2 regions of the Heyndrickxia sp. MSNUG genome follow, and region 1 is predicted to be linked to the other one. Evidence: a T-box and tRNA genes for the amino acid it is inferred to sense, from the RefSeq annotation. Region 1 holds a T-box; the other holds one or more tRNA genes.
What was found. A T-box is a leader RNA that pairs with one kind of tRNA and senses whether it is charged. The one in region 1 lies ahead of alaS (alanine--tRNA ligase), so its partner is inferred to be a tRNA-Ala.

Region 1 (9,081 bases):
TATTATGCAGTTAATTTTGAAAAACAATATTGGGATAAGGTTTTCACTTATTTCCTCGATGAATATAGAGCGGGCAGGACGCCAAACCCTGATGTTATGTGCAACAAGGAAATCAAATTCAAGGCATTTCTTGAGCATGCCCTTAATCTAGGTGCAGATTATCTTGCAACGGGCCATTATGCACGTGTGGAAGACCGCGATGGTGAACGGAAAATGCTCCGCGGCCTTGATGAGAATAAGGATCAGACTTATTTCTTGAACCAGCTCGACCAAAGCCAGTTGGAAAGAGTCCTTTTCCCAATCGGGAACCTGGAGAAAAAGCGGGTCAGGGAATTGGCAGTAGAAGCAGGTCTTGCCACTGCTACAAAGAAAGACAGTACAGGCATCTGCTTTATCGGCGAAAGAAATTTCAAAGAATTTCTCGGCAATTACCTTCCAGCCCAGCCAGGAAACATGGAGACGATGAGCGGTGAGGTAAAAGGGAAACATGACGGTCTGATGTATTACACAATTGGACAGCGCCAAGGTCTTGGAATCGGCGGATCAGGTGAACCTTGGTTTGTCGTTGGCAAGGATTTAGAACGCAATGTTCTGCTTGTCGAGCAAGGTTTCCATAATGAACTGCTCTATTCTGACAGCATCACGGCGGTCAATATCAGCTTTGTTTCAGACAAGCCAAAACCAAAGGCCTTTGAATGTACAGCTAAGTTCCGTTACCGCCAGCCAGACAATGCAGTGACTGTTGAAATGCAAGAGGATGGCACAGCGAAAGTGTTATTTAAAGAACCGATCCGGGCTGTGACTCCTGGACAGGCAGTCGTATTTTACAACGGCGAAGAATGCCTTGGAGGCGGAACGATTGACGAGATTTTCAAGGATGGCAGCAAATTGACTTATGTCGGATAATAATCTTGAATTCATCCCCGGCGACTTAGCTTCGCCGGGGATTCTTGCATGAACATAGGGTAACTTAAAAGGCGAAGGTTTATGATATACTTGCATGGAGATTGGAGTGGAAAAAATGGATAAAAACCAGGCAGGAATCCAGTTTATGAAGGAAGGTAAATGGGAGGAAGCGGCTCAGGCATTCATGGAAGCCATTGAAGCCCAGCCAGCTGATCCTGTAGCATACATAAATTTCGGGAACGTACTGACTGCAGTTGGTGATACCGATAGAGCTTTGAACTTTTACAATAAGGCAATCACCCTTGATAAGGATGCCACCACTGCCTATTACAGCAAAGGCGGCGTTTATTATGATGCGCAAAATTTCGAAGAAGCCAAAAACATGTTTGAGCTGGCAATGAAAAAAGGTCTCGAAACAGGAGACAATTACTTCATGCTAGGAATGAGCCTTGCACAGATGGGGAATAGCAGGCTTGCTCTTCCTTATTTACAGAGAAGCACAGAGCTCCTTGAAGATGACGCGGAAGCGCATTTTCAGTATGGATTATGCCTTGCTCGAGAAGGTTTTATTGACGAAGCGATTACTAGCCTTGAGATGGCAGTGCAGCTAGACGCACTGCATGCCGATGCTCTTTATAATTTAGGGGTTGCTTATGGTTTTAAGGAAGATGGCGAAAAAGCCCTGGAAATGTTCAATCGCGCCTTAAAAGTTCAGCCAGATCACTTGCTGGCTGGACATGGCAAAAAGCTGATTGAGGGGCAGAATCTCCAGTAATACACATGAATCTGCAGAAAGGGGGAAATCCATTGGATAAGCAAGACTCGCTTGATTTGTTTTCAGAGCAAGGAAAGTTCATGAAGGGAAAGCACCTTGTCACTATTTTTCATAACGAACAAAACCTTTACACAGTACTAAGGATCAGGGTCGAGGAAACGAATGAACAGTATGAGGATAAGGAAGCGGTCATTACTGGTTATTTCCCCCGTGTCCACGAGCAGGAAACCTACATATTTTTTGGTGAAGTGAAAGAGCATCCGAAATTCGGAACACAATTTCAGGCTACTCATTTTCGAAAGGATTTACCGCAATCAAAACAGGGCATCGTCAGCTATTTATCGAGTGAACTCTTTAAGGGAATAGGTAAAAAAACAGCCGAGAAAATCGTGGAAACACTTGGAGAAAAGGCGATAACAAGAATTATTGAGAACCCTTCAGTACTTGACCAGATTCCAAAGCTTGCACCTGAAAAGGCTAAGGACTTATACGATACACTGATGGAGCACCAGGGACTTGAACAGGTAATGGTGGCACTTAATCAATATGGCTTTGGTCCGCAGCTCTCGATGAAAATCTACCAGGTATATAAAGAGCAGGCAATCGAAGTGATCCAGAACAATCCCTATAAACTCGTCGAGGACATTGAAGGAATCGGCTTTGGGAGAGCGGATGAGCTTGGGAGCCAGCTTGGGTTGACTGGCAATCATCCAGACCGTATAAAGGCTGCCTGCCTGTATACTCTTGAAAGTTCGAGCTTACAAGGCGGGCATGTTTTTATGGAAGCGAAGTCATTACTGGTCGATGTGAAAAAGCTTTTAGAAGACAACCAAAATATCGAGATTGAGTTCACAGATATCTCCAAAGAATTGATTCAGTTAGGTGAAGAAGGCAAGCTGATTGCCGAGGAACAGAAAATCTATCTGCCATCCCTTTATTATTCAGAACGAGGGCTTGTGAAAAATATTAAAAGAATCCTTGAACAGACAGAATATGAAAACCAGTTTCCTGAATCGGAATTCCTGCTTGCCCTTGGTAATCTGGAAGAACGACTGGGGGTCCAATACGGTCCAAGCCAAAAGGAAGCGATCCAGACAGCACTGATGTCGCCGATGATGATTTTGACAGGAGGACCAGGAACTGGGAAGACCACTGTCATAAAAGGGATTGTCGAATTGTATGCCGAATTGCATGGCTGTTCACTGGATCCTAAGGATTATAAAAAAGAAGAACCCTATCCATTCCTGCTTGCCGCCCCTACAGGCCGCGCCGCAAAGCGAATGACTGAATCAACTGGGCTGCCTGCCGTGACGATCCACCGGCTCCTTCGCTGGAATGGAGCATCAGGGTTTGAACATAACGAGGACCAGCCTCTGGAGGGCAAGCTTCTGATTATTGATGAAACTTCAATGGTTGATATCTGGCTTGCACATCAATTATTCAAGTCACTGCCAGACCATATTCAAGTAATTGTGGTTGGCGATGAAGACCAGCTTCCTTCTGTAGGACCTGGTCAGGTGCTCAAAGATTTACTCGATTCCGGAAGGGTTCCAACGGTTCGTTTGACGGATATTTACCGTCAGGCAGAAGGATCATCCATCATCGAACTGGCGCACCAAATTAAAAAAGGGAAATCTCCAGGTGATATTTCCGTACAGAAGCCTGATCGCTCTTTTATCAAATGCAATACGAACCAGATTCCCCAGGTAGTCGAAAAGGTCGTTGCCAATGCAAAGAAGAAGGGGTATTCACCGCGGAATATCCAGGTCCTTGCGCCGATGTACCGAGGACCTGCGGGAATTGACCGTTTGAATGAGCTTTTGCAGGAGTTGTTTAACCCTAATCCCGATGGTTCGCGGAAAGAACTGGCTTTTGGAGATATTAAATACAGGATTGGCGATAAAGTTTTGCAGCTTGTGAATCAGCCTGAGGCAAATGTGTTCAATGGCGATATGGGAGAAGTAGTCGCTATTTTTTACGCAAAGGAAAATACCGAAAAACAAGACCAGCTAATTGTCTCATTTGATGGCATTGAGGTCACCTATAACAGGCCAGACTTATCACAAATTACGCATGCGTATTGCTGTTCCGTCCATAAATCCCAGGGTAGTGAATTTCCGATTGTCGTTCTTCCTGTCGTGAAAAGCTACTACCGAATGCTGCGCCGGAACCTGATTTATACTGCGATTACTAGAAGCAAACAATTCCTGATTCTGGTAGGCGAAGAGGATGCCTTGAAAATGGGAATTGAACGCGGAGAAGATACAGAGCGGAATACAACACTAGTCGAAAAGCTCGTTGAGATGCTTCCTGAGATTGGTGGAGAAGAAAAAGCAAAGGAAGAGATTTTTTCTGTTGATTCTTCTGATCGGAAGGTAGTAAATCTAGGGGCAAAAGAGAGTGCAAATGAAGAGGGAATTAATTACTTAGAAATAATTAAGAACGCAGACCCGATGATTGGCATGGAGAATGTCACTCCATACGATTTCATGGAGGAACGTGGAAGCTGAAAAATATCTGAAACCCGCTGATTAAATAGCGGGTTTTTTTGATAATACCAGTTAGAATCGATTTAATACGAGTTGGCTCGATTATAATACGAGTTAGGATCAATTTAATACCAGTTGAAGTATTGAGCAGACTATTAAAAAGACTTTTTAGGCCATAGGAGCAGAAATCCAAGCCTTTCGGGAGATATGTCTCTATTTGTCACCAGTGGCGCAGTTCCCTAAAACCCTTCAGGAACAAAATCTTCAAGCCTGATGGAAAACGTTACACCTCATGAATTCCAGGATTAGAGCGGAAACTAAAAATGTTCGGAAAGGCGGGACACACTTTTGCGGACATTTTCACGATTAAAGGGTCTTCCTGTGTATGAATTGGCAAGTGGGCAAAAACTGGGCGAAGTTTGTGATGTGAGCATTTCAAGCAATGGAAGCGTAGTAGGCTTACTTGTTAAAAAAGGTGCGTTCATTAAGAAAATGTGTCAAGTCAAGGTAGCCAATGTTGCTTCCTTTGGCTGCGATGGGATCATGGTAAAAGACCTATCAGCATTGGAACCTATGGAGACAGAACCTGAATATACATTTGTACACAACCAGAGCCTTGCAGGGAAACTGCTCCTTTCTGAGGAAGGAGAGCAGCTAGGGTTAGTAGACGACGTATATTTCATGGAAGAATTGGGAACGATTGTAGGGTACGAATTAACGGATGGCTTTTTTTCGGATATCACGAATGGAAAGCGTGTGATCAAGTCCATTGGTCCGCCTGCAATCGGAAAGGATGCCATCATCGTCACTGTCAAATCGAGATGAGGTGTCCCTGTATGTTAAGTTGTCCCAATTGCAGAAGCAAGGATATCGGCAAAATTGGAATAAACCAATACTATTGCTGGAATTGCTTTATTGAACTGTCTTTATCCAAAGGTCTAATCCATACCCACCAGGTCGAGGAGGATGGAACATTAAGCTCCCTTGACGACTTGTTTGATGAAGATCAACGTCAATATGGCATGTAAAATAAATTGAAGAGGTGAAACACATGAATAAAATGTTAACCTCCGTTATTGCATTTGGCGCTGGTATGGCAGCCTATAATTATGCTTCCAACAACAATATGATGTCTGGAAGGAAAATGAAAAGGATGTCTAAGAAAGTGGCGAGAGCTTTATTTTAGAATAAAATCTATCCCCTGTATTTTATGCAGGGGATTTTTGTATTCAAGTTGGAAAAAATAAGACGAAATTTCCAATTCGCTATAACAAAGAAAATTTCGCTATAAAAAATTTTTTTTAGCTATATTCTTTAAATTATCGCTTTAAAAAAGCGTTTTTCGCTATAAAATCAATAACATCGCTATATAAAGATCTGGACTCGGGCTAAAAATGTATAATCGCCCCTCTTTCTTCCAAGAATAAACAGGTAGGATGGTGGAACGGATGAATATCCAGATGAAATGGTATTACCGGCTTGGATTTCTTCTCCTTTTGTTTATTGTTCTCTATATCTTTGTCAAGCTCCAGGCATTATGGGTGCCTGTCCTGGAAGTGCTCTTTACGCTTTTTGTTCCATTTGCTGTCGCGGCGTTCATTACATATCTGCTTCACCCGATAGTGGAAGGCCTCCATCAGCGCGGGCTCCATCGCGGAATTGCAATCCTGATCATTTATATTTTGTTCTTTGGCGGGATGGGCTTCGCTTTTTACAAAGGAATACCGGCATTGATTCATCAGCTGAGGGATCTTGCTGAAAATGCACCATATTTTGCGGAGCAGTATAAAGGTATGGTCAATAACATCATGGACCAGACTTCGTCATGGCCCGCTGGCATCCATGAAAGGATCGAGGATGGCATCAACCGGATGGAGACCTGGCTGGATGGGGTGCTTGCCGGCGTAATGACGTTCCTGATGGATATCATCAATTCAATCCTTACGATAGCAGTCATTCCGTTCATTGCCTTTTATATGCTGAAAGATTTCGATGCAATGAAAAAGGCGGCATGGTATGTCACGCCGCGGCAGTGGAGACAGTCGGGGACAAAGTTCCTTCATGATGTTGACAAGTCGCTTGGAAGCTATATACGCGGGCAGCTGCTTGTATGCCTCGTGATCGGGGTCTTGTCAACGATCTTTTTTGGATCGCCGGCATAAAATATTCACTTCTGCTGGGGGCGATTGTCGGCATCACGAATGTAATCCCGTATTTCGGGCCAATCATCGGTGCTGTACCAGCAGTTATTATCGCAGCAACCATGTCGGTAAAAATGGTGCTGATCTCCGTAGCGATTGTGTTCTCTCTGCAATTCTTAGAAGGAAATATCCTATCTCCTTTAATTGTTGGAAAAAGTCTTCATATGCACCCGCTCATGATCATGTTTGCTCTGCTGGCTGGGGGAGAAATTGGCGGGATTCTAGGATTAATTCTTGCTGTGCCGGTTCTAGTAGTATTAAGAGCTGCCCTTATCCATGCGAAAGACCATATTATTTTGGAAAGAAAAAAAGAAAGGCCGACATAAATTTTACGAAGTCGTTTGACAAACTGAAAACTGCTATATATAATTCGGCTATAGAATAATAATTAGCAAAATGTAGAAGGAACGAGTATGTTATAGACCATCGTTAAGAGAGGAATTCCATGGGCTGGAAGAATTCCCGATGAAGGATAACAGAAGGCTATTCCGGAGTGCAGGAAAAACCTGCCGTAGCAGCCGCGTTAAGGCGTTATTGAGAGATGGGCGCACGTTTTCCGCGTTCATAATCAGGGTGGTACCGCGAGCAAGCTCTCGTCCCTGTCCAGGGATGAGGGCTTTTTTTGTTGCCTAAAATCCCTGAAATGCTTAATTTTGACCGATTTAGGAGGTTGTGTATATGAAAAAACTAACAGGTTCTGAAATCAGAAAAATGTATCTTGAATTTTTTAAGGAAAAGGGCCATGCCATCGAACCAAGTGCTTCACTCGTCCCTCACGACGATCCATCTCTGCTATGGATTAACAGCGGAGTTGCGACTTTGAAGAAGTATTTTGACGGCCGGGTCGTACCTGAAAATCCAAGAATTACAAACGCACAGAAATCAATCCGTACAAATGATATCGAGAATGTCGGCAAAACTGCACGCCACCATACATTCTTCGAAATGCTTGGAAACTTCTCAATTGGTGATTACTTTAAGGTTGAAGCGATTGAATTCGCTTGGGAATTCCTTACGGATAAAAATTGGATTGGGTTTGATCCAGAAAAGCTGTCAGTAACAATTCATCCAGAAGATGATGAAGCATTCAACATCTGGAGAGAAAAAATCGGGGTTCCTGAAGAACGTATTATCCGCCTTGAAGGAAACTTCTGGGATATCGGCGAAGGACCAAGCGGACCGAATACAGAAATCTTCTATGACAGAGGAACAGAATACGGAAATGACCCTGAAGATCCGGAATTATATCCTGGCGGCGAAAATGATCGTTACCTTGAAGTATGGAACCTTGTATTCTCCGAATTCAACCATAATCCGGATGGCACATACACTCCGCTACCGAAGAAAAACATTGATACAGGAATGGGTTTAGAGCGTATGGCTTCAGTTGTCCAGGACGTTCCAACCAATTTTGACACTGATTTGTTCATGCCGATCATCAATAGTACAGAAGAGATTTCCGGTGAAAAATATGGCGTTTCAAAGGAAAAGGATGAAGCATTCAAGGTCATTGCTGACCATATCCGTACGGTAGCATTTGCAGTCGGCGACGGTGCTCTTCCATCAAACGAAGGCCGAGGATATGTACTCCGCAGACTGCTGCGCCGCGCTGTCCGATATGCAAAAAAATTGAACATCAACCGTCCGTTCATGTTCGAATTAGTACCTGTAGTTGGTGAAATCATGCATGATTTCTATCCAGAGGTAAAAGAAAAAACCGATTTTATCCAAAAGGTCATTAAAAATGAAGAAGATCGTTTCCATGAAACACTTTATGAAGGTCTTGCAATTCTTTCTGATCTTATCAAGAAAGAAAAGGAAAAAGGCAGCGGCATGATCCAGGGCGAGGATGTCTTCCGCCTTTATGATACTTATGGCTTCCCGGTTGAACTTACGGAGGAATATGCCGAAGATGAGGGCATGAAGGTTGACCATGAAGGCTTTGAGGTCGAGATGGAGTCTCAGCGTGAAAGAGCAAGGGCTGCACGACAGGATGTAGGATCCATGCAGGTCCAGGGCGGAGTTCTTGGCGACATTAAAGTTAGCAGCGAATTCGTAGGATACGATATTTTTGAATCAAACAGCAAGATCGTTGCACTAGTGAAAGACGGACAGTTTGCAGAAGAGGCAGCTGCTGGTGAAGAAATCCACTTTATCCTGGATGTCACTCCTTTCTATGCAGAAAGCGGAGGACAAATTGCTGACAAAGGTACGATTATAGCTGATGGAGTAAGATTATCTGTAATAAATGTCAAAAAAGCTCCTAATGGACAGAACCTGCATCACGCAGTGGTTGAAGAAGGCACAGTCACAAACGGTTTGGAAGTATCAGCAAAAGTTGACGAGGACAACCGCGCGAAAATCATTAAAAACCACACTGCAACACACCTGCTTCATCAGGCATTAAAAGATACTCTCGGAACGCATGTAAACCAGGCTGGATCACTTGTTGAACCTGACAGACTCCGTTTTGACTTCTCCCACTTTGGCCAGGTAACAGCTGAAGAACTAGAAAAGGTAGAAGCAATCGTGAACGAGAAAATTTGGAGAAGCATCCAGGTGGATATAAGCTTAAAACCAATTGCTGAAGCTAAGGAAATGGGAGCTATGGCTCTGTTTGGCGAAAAGTATGGCGATATCGTACGCGTTGTCAAAGTTGGAGATTACAGCTTAGAGCTGTGCGGCGGCTGCCATGTTCCTAATACATCTG
Region 2 (9,081 bases), 380 kb from region 1:
AAACTGCGCCAAATCTTTTAGTGATTGAAATCAATCCAAACGAAAGTGTTTCATTACAATTAAATAGGAAAAACCCATTAAACAATGGAAAAATCGAACCAGTCAATGTTGATTTTTCTGCTAAGCAAGCAGATGTTCCTGAAGCGTATGAGCTTTTAATTTACGATGCAATGCGTGGCGACTCAACGTTCTTTGCACATTGGAAAGAAGTGGAGTTGTCTTGGAAATGGGTACAGCCTATCTTAGAGGCTTTTGAGGAAAATACAATTCCCCTTCAATTATATCCATCAGGGTCAATGGGACCAGATGCTTCCCATCAATTATTGGCGGAGGAAGGATATAAATGGTGGTAGTAATAAAAGATGAGAATATTTTTAGATTATTAAGGAGGAAATGAACATGAAAGTTGGATTAATTGGTTTAGGAAAAATGGGATTAAACTTAGGTCGAAACTTAATTGATAACAAGCACGAAGTAGTAGCTTTTGATGTAAATGGAAGTGCCGTTGAAGAAATGAAGAAATACGGTGCTCAAGGTATATCTGATTTAAAAGAACTTGTTGAATCATTAGAAAAACCTAGAGTTGTATGGATTATGGTTCCGCATGCTGTGGTAGATTCAGTAATTGATGAAGTGACACTATTATTAGGCACTGGAGATATCGTAATTGAAGCTGGAAACTCTCACTATAAGGAATCTATTCGCCGATATAACCAGCTAAAGGAAGCAGGAATTCACTTTATGGATGCCGGTACTTCAGGTGGAATGGAAGGTGCTCGTCATGGAGCATGTTATATGATTGGTGGAGACCCTGAAGCCTGGAGCATCGTGGAACCTATTTTCAAGGATACAGCAGTCGAAAACGGATTTATCTATGCTGGTAAAGCAGGGAGCGGTCATTTCTTAAAAATGGTTCACAATGGAATTGAATACGGTATGATGGCAGCGATTGGTGAAGGATTCGAGGTATTAGAAAAAAGCAAGTTCGATTTTGACTACGAAAAAGTGGCTAGAGTGTGGAATAACGGCTCAGTTATTCGTTCATGGCTCATGGAGTTGACTGAACGTGCATTTTCAAAAGATGCAAAGCTAGATGAAATTAAAGGGATTATGCACTCTTCTGGTGAAGGGAAATGGACAGTTGAAACAGCTTTAGATTTACAAGCAGCCACTCCTGTTATCGCAATGTCTCTTTTGATGCGCTATCGTTCATTAGACAGCGATACTTTTACAGGTAAAGTGGTAGCTGCATTAAGAAACGAATTTGGTGGACATGTTGTTGAAAAAAACTAACAGAATTACATCTGTCACATTTAATGTGAAGAAAAATAGCTCATTATTTGTGAAATGGTAATGAAAACAATGAATATGATGGTAGAAAAGGATGTGAAGTTCATGAATGTATTGGATGCAAAAATGATAAATACTCATTATGGTATAGAAACTTATCTAGATCTATTGAAAAATGTTGAAGTGAAAGACATTCAATATGTTACAGAGACAGCTTCTTTTTACGAAATCACTATAGGTGTAGAGTATTTTCGGTTAAGAAATGAAAATTATTATAATAGTGAAAAGAGATATTTTAAGATACGTATGAATTCTGATTTAAATGCTATTACTATAATAGAAACAAAAAGAGAGAGTTTATTTGCTGTGAAAAATGAATTTGAAAGATCTGCAACAAAGGAACTGATTGGAGAGTGGCTAATAAAAAGCAATGCTTTCAGAAAAGTTCTTAATGATTTGATAGCTGATAAGAAAATGGAAAACGTAAAAACTGAGGAAAATATAATAGGAACAATAAGTTTCCTGGAGAAATTACTTGAAATCACAACAGAAGACATTTTAAGTGCTCGTGTTGAGAGATCTCACTAGATTCAAAAAATAACCATTAAAATGATAGAAAATTTATTTGGAGTATGTTTTTTAGAAAAGTTAAATAGGGAATCTCAAACGGTATGAATTCCCTATTTAACTCCTGTTCTATTTCTGTAATGCATCTTCCTATCAAGAAAATATATTTAATTTTTCCAATCATATATGATTCCCTAATAAAAATGAGTAAGAAAACGGTAATATATTTATCTATCCAGGAACATTTAACAAATAAAATTTATGAAAATTGTTATCCTAATCTCTAATAGCCAGGAGGGAGATAATAACGGAAGAACTGGAAAAAGAGGTGGAGAATCATTATGTAGATATCAATACAGATCACCATCCAATTCAACCTCCGTTAATTGTAATAGGTTAAAAGAGAAGTTGAAATACCAAACACTAATTTATTGTTTGACATGATCTTCTTTTATTTATTTATAAAGAGTCTATTTAGGAGGGGTTTTGCATTTTAATGTAGAACGACTATGTTATAACAAATGAAAATCATTATTAAGATTATTACTTTGGTTCCTCAGGATAGCCTATCACTTCGCTATTTGAATGGGTAAGCAGTATCCTAATTGAGAATGTTAAAGAATTGAGCCCTGTAGGTGGATTTATTCTGAAACAAAGGTAATAGTTGCCTTTTTAGATTCGGCTCCATCGCCTTGAAAATTCTCAGCAGGCGTATCACATATTAACGGAAGAATATGAACATTGGGTTCCTGCTCTTCCGAATTAAAAAACTGGATGTTTATCTCCTTCTAATTAAAAGTTTAGTTTAATATCACAAGTTTTTTTATACAGAGTCTCCTTGGGGGATGGTGAATCAGCCAGAGGAAATCCATTTAGAAAACTGAGTTAAATAAGTTAAATTCTTGCCTAATGTCATTAAAGATGTTCCAGAAGTTAGTGACTTAGTTATGATAGATTTTTTGTTTACCGTTTTTATAGGAACGATGAATCACAGAAAATGTTAAAGGTATTGAAGTGCTAAATTGTTCAGGTTTACAAGAGCGGGTCCATGCTTCTAGTTAGTTGTTGAATTCAAAAGTATGGTAAACTAAATTATCTTTAAAAATGTATATAAGGTGATTGATTTAATTGGAATTGAAACAATTGAATTGTTTTATCGAAGTTACACGTACTGGAAATTTTACTTCTGCAGCACAAAATCTGTTCATTACCCAGCCTGCCCTCAGTAGAATCATCAAATCACTGGAGGATGAACTTGGTACACCCCTATTCATTCGTACAAGAAAAAAGATGATAGAAACAGATGCAGGTCGTATACTAAAAAAACATGCATTAATAATTGAAAAACAGTTGAATTTATTGAATTCAGAACTTGATAATATGCTCATGTTAAAAAAGAAAAATGTCCGTATCGGACTCCCTACGATTACCAATTCGATTTTTTTTCACAACTTATTGCCTCGTTCCATCAAGAATATCCAGAGATAACATTTCAATTGGAGGAGGATGGATCTAAGCGGATTGAGGAGAAGATTGTCAAAGATTTACTTGATTTTGGGGTAGTCGTTCTTTCTGAAGAAAATGAAACTTTAGACAGGTATTTGTTTGTGAAAGAGAAATTAAAACTAGTTGTACCCTCATCTCATCGTCTTGCCGAGAAACAGGAAGTACCATTGCATGAGCTTCAAAATGAAAGCTTTATTATGTTCAACCAGGAGTTTCAGTTAAGAAATCTTATCATCTCTGCTTGCAGAGAAGTTGGATTTCAACCAATCATTATTTCGGAAACATCACAATTGGAATTTATTCAGGAACTGGTTGCTAATGATATAGGCATAACGTTACTTCCTGAGAGTACATGTTTGGAACTGAAAAATGATTTTAAAGCAATAAATGTAACCAATCCGGAAATTGAATGGAATCTAGCGTTAATCTGGAAAAAGGATTCTAACTTATCCCAGGTTTTCGATGAATTTATCCGATTTGCAAAAGTAAAGCTATCGACAGCTGATCGATGTCATGATCTATAAATTGAATCCATTATTTGAACGCTTCTCCAGGTTTGGGGAGGCTTTTTTGTTGTCTAGAAAATTATAAAATAGTTTCGTTGTGGATAATTATATGGGTTTTCTTAGTCCGGCTCCAGCACCTAGCCAGTTTTCATCACCGATTTCGCTTCTTAGGGTATCTTGCGAGAAGCGTTAGCTTTGAGCAGCTCGAGTCGCTTGCGCTTTTTGTTCATGCACATATCAAGAAGCGCTTCCATACGATTTTGTTATGAATACCATATGCTATCGGCATTGTATCTTTCAACTGTGGTCATATTATAATTGTCTTGTAAAACTTTAATGCAGAAGTTGCTAACGCTTCAAGCATTTTATATAGGGTGTGATCATAATTGGAAGCAAAAAAGGTTAAAGAAACGCGTGTTGTTCAAACCGACCAAGTACTCATTAACGATTTGAACAATTATCATACATTGTTTGGTGGAGTTCTAATGAAGAAGATGGATGCTTGTTCAGTGCTTTCCGCTCGTAGGCATTCAAGGGTAAAGGAATGTGTTACGGCATCTACAGACTCCGTAAATTTCCTTGAACCAATCCGAGTAAGTGATTCGGTCTGTATTGAATCATTTGTCAGCTATACCGGAAAAAGGTCGATGGAGATTTTCTGTAAAGTGATTGCTGAAGACCTTGAAACTGGAAATCGAAGAATTGCAGCTACAGCTTTTTTGACTTTTGTTCCACTGGATGAAAATAAAAGACCTATAGAAGTGCCAGCCGTCATTCCAGAAACAGAGGAAGAAAAATTTCTTTATGAAACCGGAAAAGAACGTGAAAAAATTCGCAAACTAAAAAGAGAACAAAATAAAGAACTCGTGTCCAAACTTACATTAAATAAACCATGGGATTAATATAAATCAAAGGGGAGAAATGATATGGTAATCGCATCAAGTTACAACGAATTGAAAAATGCACTAACAGCTATCGAAAATTTAAATACAAAAAAACCATCTATCTATCAAAAATTCATTAGAATCATTAAACTGACTCGTCAATTTCAATATGGTTATCAATATATGGGCTCTTTATTAATGGATGAAGATACAAGTGAATTTCATCCAAAGTCTCAAGATGAATATGTATTATCTGTCTATCATGGGGAAATTGAAAAAATTAAATCTGACGATAAATTCTCTGATTTAAAACAGTTACTAAAAGCGTATAAGCAGGTTAGCTATGCTAATATTAGCAAATTGGCATTAGGGGAAAGCCCAGGAGTATTAGTTGGTCCAACTGTAGTCCGTTAATAATAATGATTGCTTATATAGATCTAGAAGCAGTATAGTCATTCAAATAGGGTGGATCGTTTTCATTCGATTCATCCTATTTTCTTTTTAAAGAAAATGAAAAGGAATCGCCGGGGACTCAGGGACGGTTCTCTTGTCCCATTCGGGAGTCGAAATAAAAGCTGAATGAAGCTTATAACTGCTAGATTAACAAAGGGAAGCTAAATGAGGCTTCCCCTTAAATTTATCATTTTCCGACATGCAGGTGGGATTTTTTATATAATTGATAACCAGGAAACAGGAATTTTTCGGGACACAAGAACCGTCCCCATGTCCTGATTTTGTAGTACGTCAAAGGCTGGAATTCTTCTTTCAACAGCCCCATCATAATGGGTATCCATGATTATCAGGAATAGGTGATTTTTTGAGACTGGATGACCTCCCCCGTGTTTTTGTGGGATTGCCGGGAGATGCTATAGACAAAATAGTTGTTGAGGCAAGGGGTGATTGGAATGAAGGTGTTATCGATGATTCAGCCTTGGGCGAGTCTGTTCGTCTTGCGTGAGGCTCAATATGAAACGAGGTCATGGAGTACGAAGTATCGTGGCCCTCTTGCAATCCATACGAGTAAGAAAGTCGATAAGGCAGTCTGCAGCCATGTGGCGGTCAAGTCGCTGCTTTTAAAGCATGGGTACAAGGCCGATGAGCTTCCAACTGGCATGATCATTGCCACCTGCCAGCTTGAAAATTGTCTGAGTGTGGTGGAAAATAATGAGACATGGGCCGTGTTGGAGGATGGAAGAATCGTGTCAGGCAATGACTTTTTCCTCGGTGATTATAAAGTGGGAGGGTATGTCTGGGAAGTCAGGAATATAAAGACGCTGGACAGCTTCATTCCTGCTAAAGGAATGCTTGGGTTATGGGAGCATGATTTATAGAGTGCCTGATCATCGGGGAACTGGCACTTTTTTGTTTTACTACCTTCATCAGAGCATGGGAAAGTACGCTAAGCCACCAGTACTTTGTTCTCTATTTCATGGAAATATCTGCTTTAAATGCTTTCCGTGGTTGATTTAAACTAATTTCATTATCCAAGTTGGAAGATATGAAGTGATAAAATGAAACTTAAAATACAAGTTCCCTTTTCTATTGCTGGGCTTATCCTTTTTAGTTACGGTATTTCTGTGGCAATCAAGGTTAAGTACTTACGGGTCCACCCATGGGATGTATTGATATTGCACTTTATGCTGCCTGCAAGGAGTGTAGTTAAAGAATTTGGTGAATAGAAGTTAATAAATGTTTTATCTGTGTCTGATTTATTTAAGTTGTCTAATACATCAGTATAATAGTGGCTATAAAAATGCAACCGAATTTCCATCGTGCGTGGGCAGGGTCAAGGAAACTAATCAATGTCCCGCAGGCGCACCTAGAGCGGCGGCGAGGAGGCTCAGCCCAGCCCCTAGGAAAGTGAGCGCCTGGAAACGGAAATCAACGGACCATTTTTACTTGGCCAAAAAATAAAAAAAGTGCCCAAAAGATTATACTTTTGGACACTCTCTTTTTGTAAGTGGAGAATAGGGGGCTCGAACCCCTGACCTCAACGCTGCCAGCGTTGCGCTCTCCCAGCTGAGCTAATCCCCCGTATCTAATAAGATAAGGTACAAGAAAAATTATATCTCCAACTTTGCAGACATGCAAGAAAAAATTTATTAATAAAACAGAAAAAAGCCACTCAACAGCGGCTTTTTAACTACAAACTTTCGATTTCTACTCTGTTGATCCCGTCTATTAAGGAAACCACTTCATAAACATCGGTGGTTTTTCTGCGGAAGTCGACAGTCACTATTAATTGAACAAGCTGATTTCCCTCTGCTAAATCTTTAATTCGTACATTTTTTAGTGAGATTTTTTCAGATTTAATTTTAGTAATAATCTCTGCAATGCTTTCACGGCCGTTCACATTAAATTGCAAACGAATTTCTTTTTCTCTTAATTGTCTTGGTCCTATGAATGTCATAAGAAATGGAATGAACTCGACGCTAACTATCAATAAAGTAACACCGGCGATCGCTTCTAAGTAAAATCCTGCACCGACTGTGATGCCGATTCCCGCTGCTCCCCAAATCATTGCTGCGGTTGTGAGGCCCGAAATTGTATCATTCCCTCTTCTCAAAATGACACCTGCACCAAGAAATCCTATTCCTGATACAATTTGAGCAGCCAGACGGAGCGGGTCCATTGTGATGTTTACATCTTCATCTCCAGGGAACATGTATGCTGATTCTCTTGATACAATTGTTAAAAGGCAGCTGACAATTGATATGACCAAGCTAGTCTTTAATCCAACAGGTTTTCTTTTTATCTCCCTTTCAAGTCCAATAACCAGGCCTAAAAAAGCTGATATTCCCAACTTAATTAAAATTCCCATATCCATAGAATATAACATGTGATATCTCCTGCCCTGATAAGATGTATTTTCTTTCCCTATTTAATGATAAATAAACTCATTTCAGTTTATTTTTTGATTTTATAAGAAAAAAGATGAAATTCATTGTAGAATACATATAAATTAAATATTGTTTCTGATTAAAAGGAGAATCGTAATGGAATCACCAAAAGTTAATCCATACTTAGCAGTTGCGATAGGTGTTGTTGCAGTGTCGACATCAGCTATTTTAGTAAAAGTTTCTTCTGCCCCTTCGGGAGTCATAGCCTTTTACCGATTGCTTTTTTCAGTCTTATTTATGCTCCCGGTATTTCTTTTAAAATATGTTTCAGAACTCCGTCTTATTACGAAACGGGATTGGGTATTTACTGGGATATCCGGAGTCTTCCTGGCTTTTCATTTTATTCTATGGTTCGAATCTTTGAACTACACCTCTGTAGCCAGTTCAACCGTGTTAGTAACCCTGCAGCCTTTATTTGCATTTGCGGGAGCCTATGTTTTCTTCAAAGAAAAATTATCTGCAAAAGCCATTCTAAGCGGGTTTATTGCCATTGGCGGAAGTGTGATTATCAGCTGGGGTGATTTCAAAATTAGCGGAAGTGCACTGTTCGGAGACTTCCTGGCAATTGCAGCCTGCGCCCTGGTCACTGTTTATCTGCTATTCGGGCAAACAGTGCGAAAAAGAATGTCCCTTATAACATACACATTTATTGTTTATAGCATTAGTTCAATTACATTGTTCTTTTACGTAATTGCAGCTGGAGAAACCTTCTATCCTTATCCTAAAAGTGATTGGGTCTATTTCATCCTTCTTGCTTTAATTCCAACCTTACTCGGACATACGCTATTCAACTGGTCAATAAAATGGCTGAGTGCATCAATTATCTCAATGGCAATCCTTTTTGAACCAGTAGGAGCGACCATACTCGCATATTACCTGCTTGGAGAAAATGTTATTTTGACTCAAATAGCAGGTGGATTAGTTGTTATTGCTGGAATAACATTATTTTTAGTTGATGAAAGGCAAATGAAGCTGAAAAAAAGAGCAGAGATAAATTCGATTTCAAGTTAGGGGAGATGCGTATGCATATACGGAGAGCGGAAGTAGGAGACGCCCCGGGCATAGCCCGGGTACATATTGAAAGCTGGAAAGAAACATACACTGGCATCATTAGTCAGGAGTATTTGGATTCGTTAAATATTGAGGATCGAATAGGGCTGTGGGAGAAGAGTTTATCTCAGACCTCCCAGCTTTCACCTGTATTTGTCGCGTTAAATACAGAAAATAAGATAGTCGGATTTGCTTCCTATGGAAAAAAACGCACAGAAAAGTTCAATGCAGATGGAGAGCTATACGCGATTTACATACTTAAAAAGTATCAGAGAGAGAAACTGGGATTGAAACTACTTCAGGCAGGAGTAAATGAATTACTGGAACATAATTATACATCAATGCTTGTATGGGTCCTTGAAGAAAACAAAAGCCTTA

Region 2: it encodes a tRNA-Ala, which carries the amino acid that the T-box ahead of alaS (alanine--tRNA ligase) is inferred to sense. The anticodon was not compared.

The regions. Positions count from the first base shown of each region.
Region 1 is NZ_CP150978.1:3,398,098-3,407,178, reverse strand. Features, by position in the region: gene mnmA (tRNA 2-thiouridine(34) synthase MnmA) at 1-906, shown strand, start outside; gene AABM38_RS17230 (tetratricopeptide repeat protein) at 1,022-1,681, shown strand; gene AABM38_RS17225 (ATP-dependent RecD-like DNA helicase) at 1,714-4,191, shown strand; gene AABM38_RS17220 (PRC-barrel domain-containing protein) at 4,519-4,995, shown strand; gene AABM38_RS17215 (hypothetical protein) at 5,007-5,198, shown strand; gene AABM38_RS17210 (YrzQ family protein) at 5,222-5,356, shown strand; partial or broken gene AABM38_RS17205 (AI-2E family transporter) at 5,619-6,697, shown strand; T-box leader at 6,762-6,975, shown strand; gene alaS (alanine--tRNA ligase) at 7,050-9,081, shown strand, end outside.
Region 2 is NZ_CP150978.1:3,775,259-3,784,339, reverse strand. Features, by position in the region: gene zwf (glucose-6-phosphate dehydrogenase) at 1-353, shown strand, start outside; gene gnd (phosphogluconate dehydrogenase (NAD(+)-dependent, decarboxylating)) at 400-1,293, shown strand; gene AABM38_RS19080 (hypothetical protein) at 1,396-1,878, shown strand; gene AABM38_RS19075 (LysR family transcriptional regulator) at 2,986-3,345, shown strand; gene AABM38_RS19070 (LysR substrate-binding domain-containing protein) at 3,312-3,887, shown strand; gene AABM38_RS19065 (acyl-CoA thioesterase) at 4,256-4,771, shown strand; gene AABM38_RS19060 (hypothetical protein) at 4,796-5,167, shown strand; gene AABM38_RS19055 (ASCH domain-containing protein) at 5,659-6,084, shown strand; tRNA gene AABM38_RS19050 (tRNA-Ala) at 6,715-6,787, opposite strand; gene AABM38_RS19045 (MgtC/SapB family protein) at 6,897-7,580, opposite strand; gene AABM38_RS19040 (DMT family transporter) at 7,750-8,664, shown strand; gene AABM38_RS19035 (GNAT family N-acetyltransferase) at 8,676-9,081, shown strand, end outside.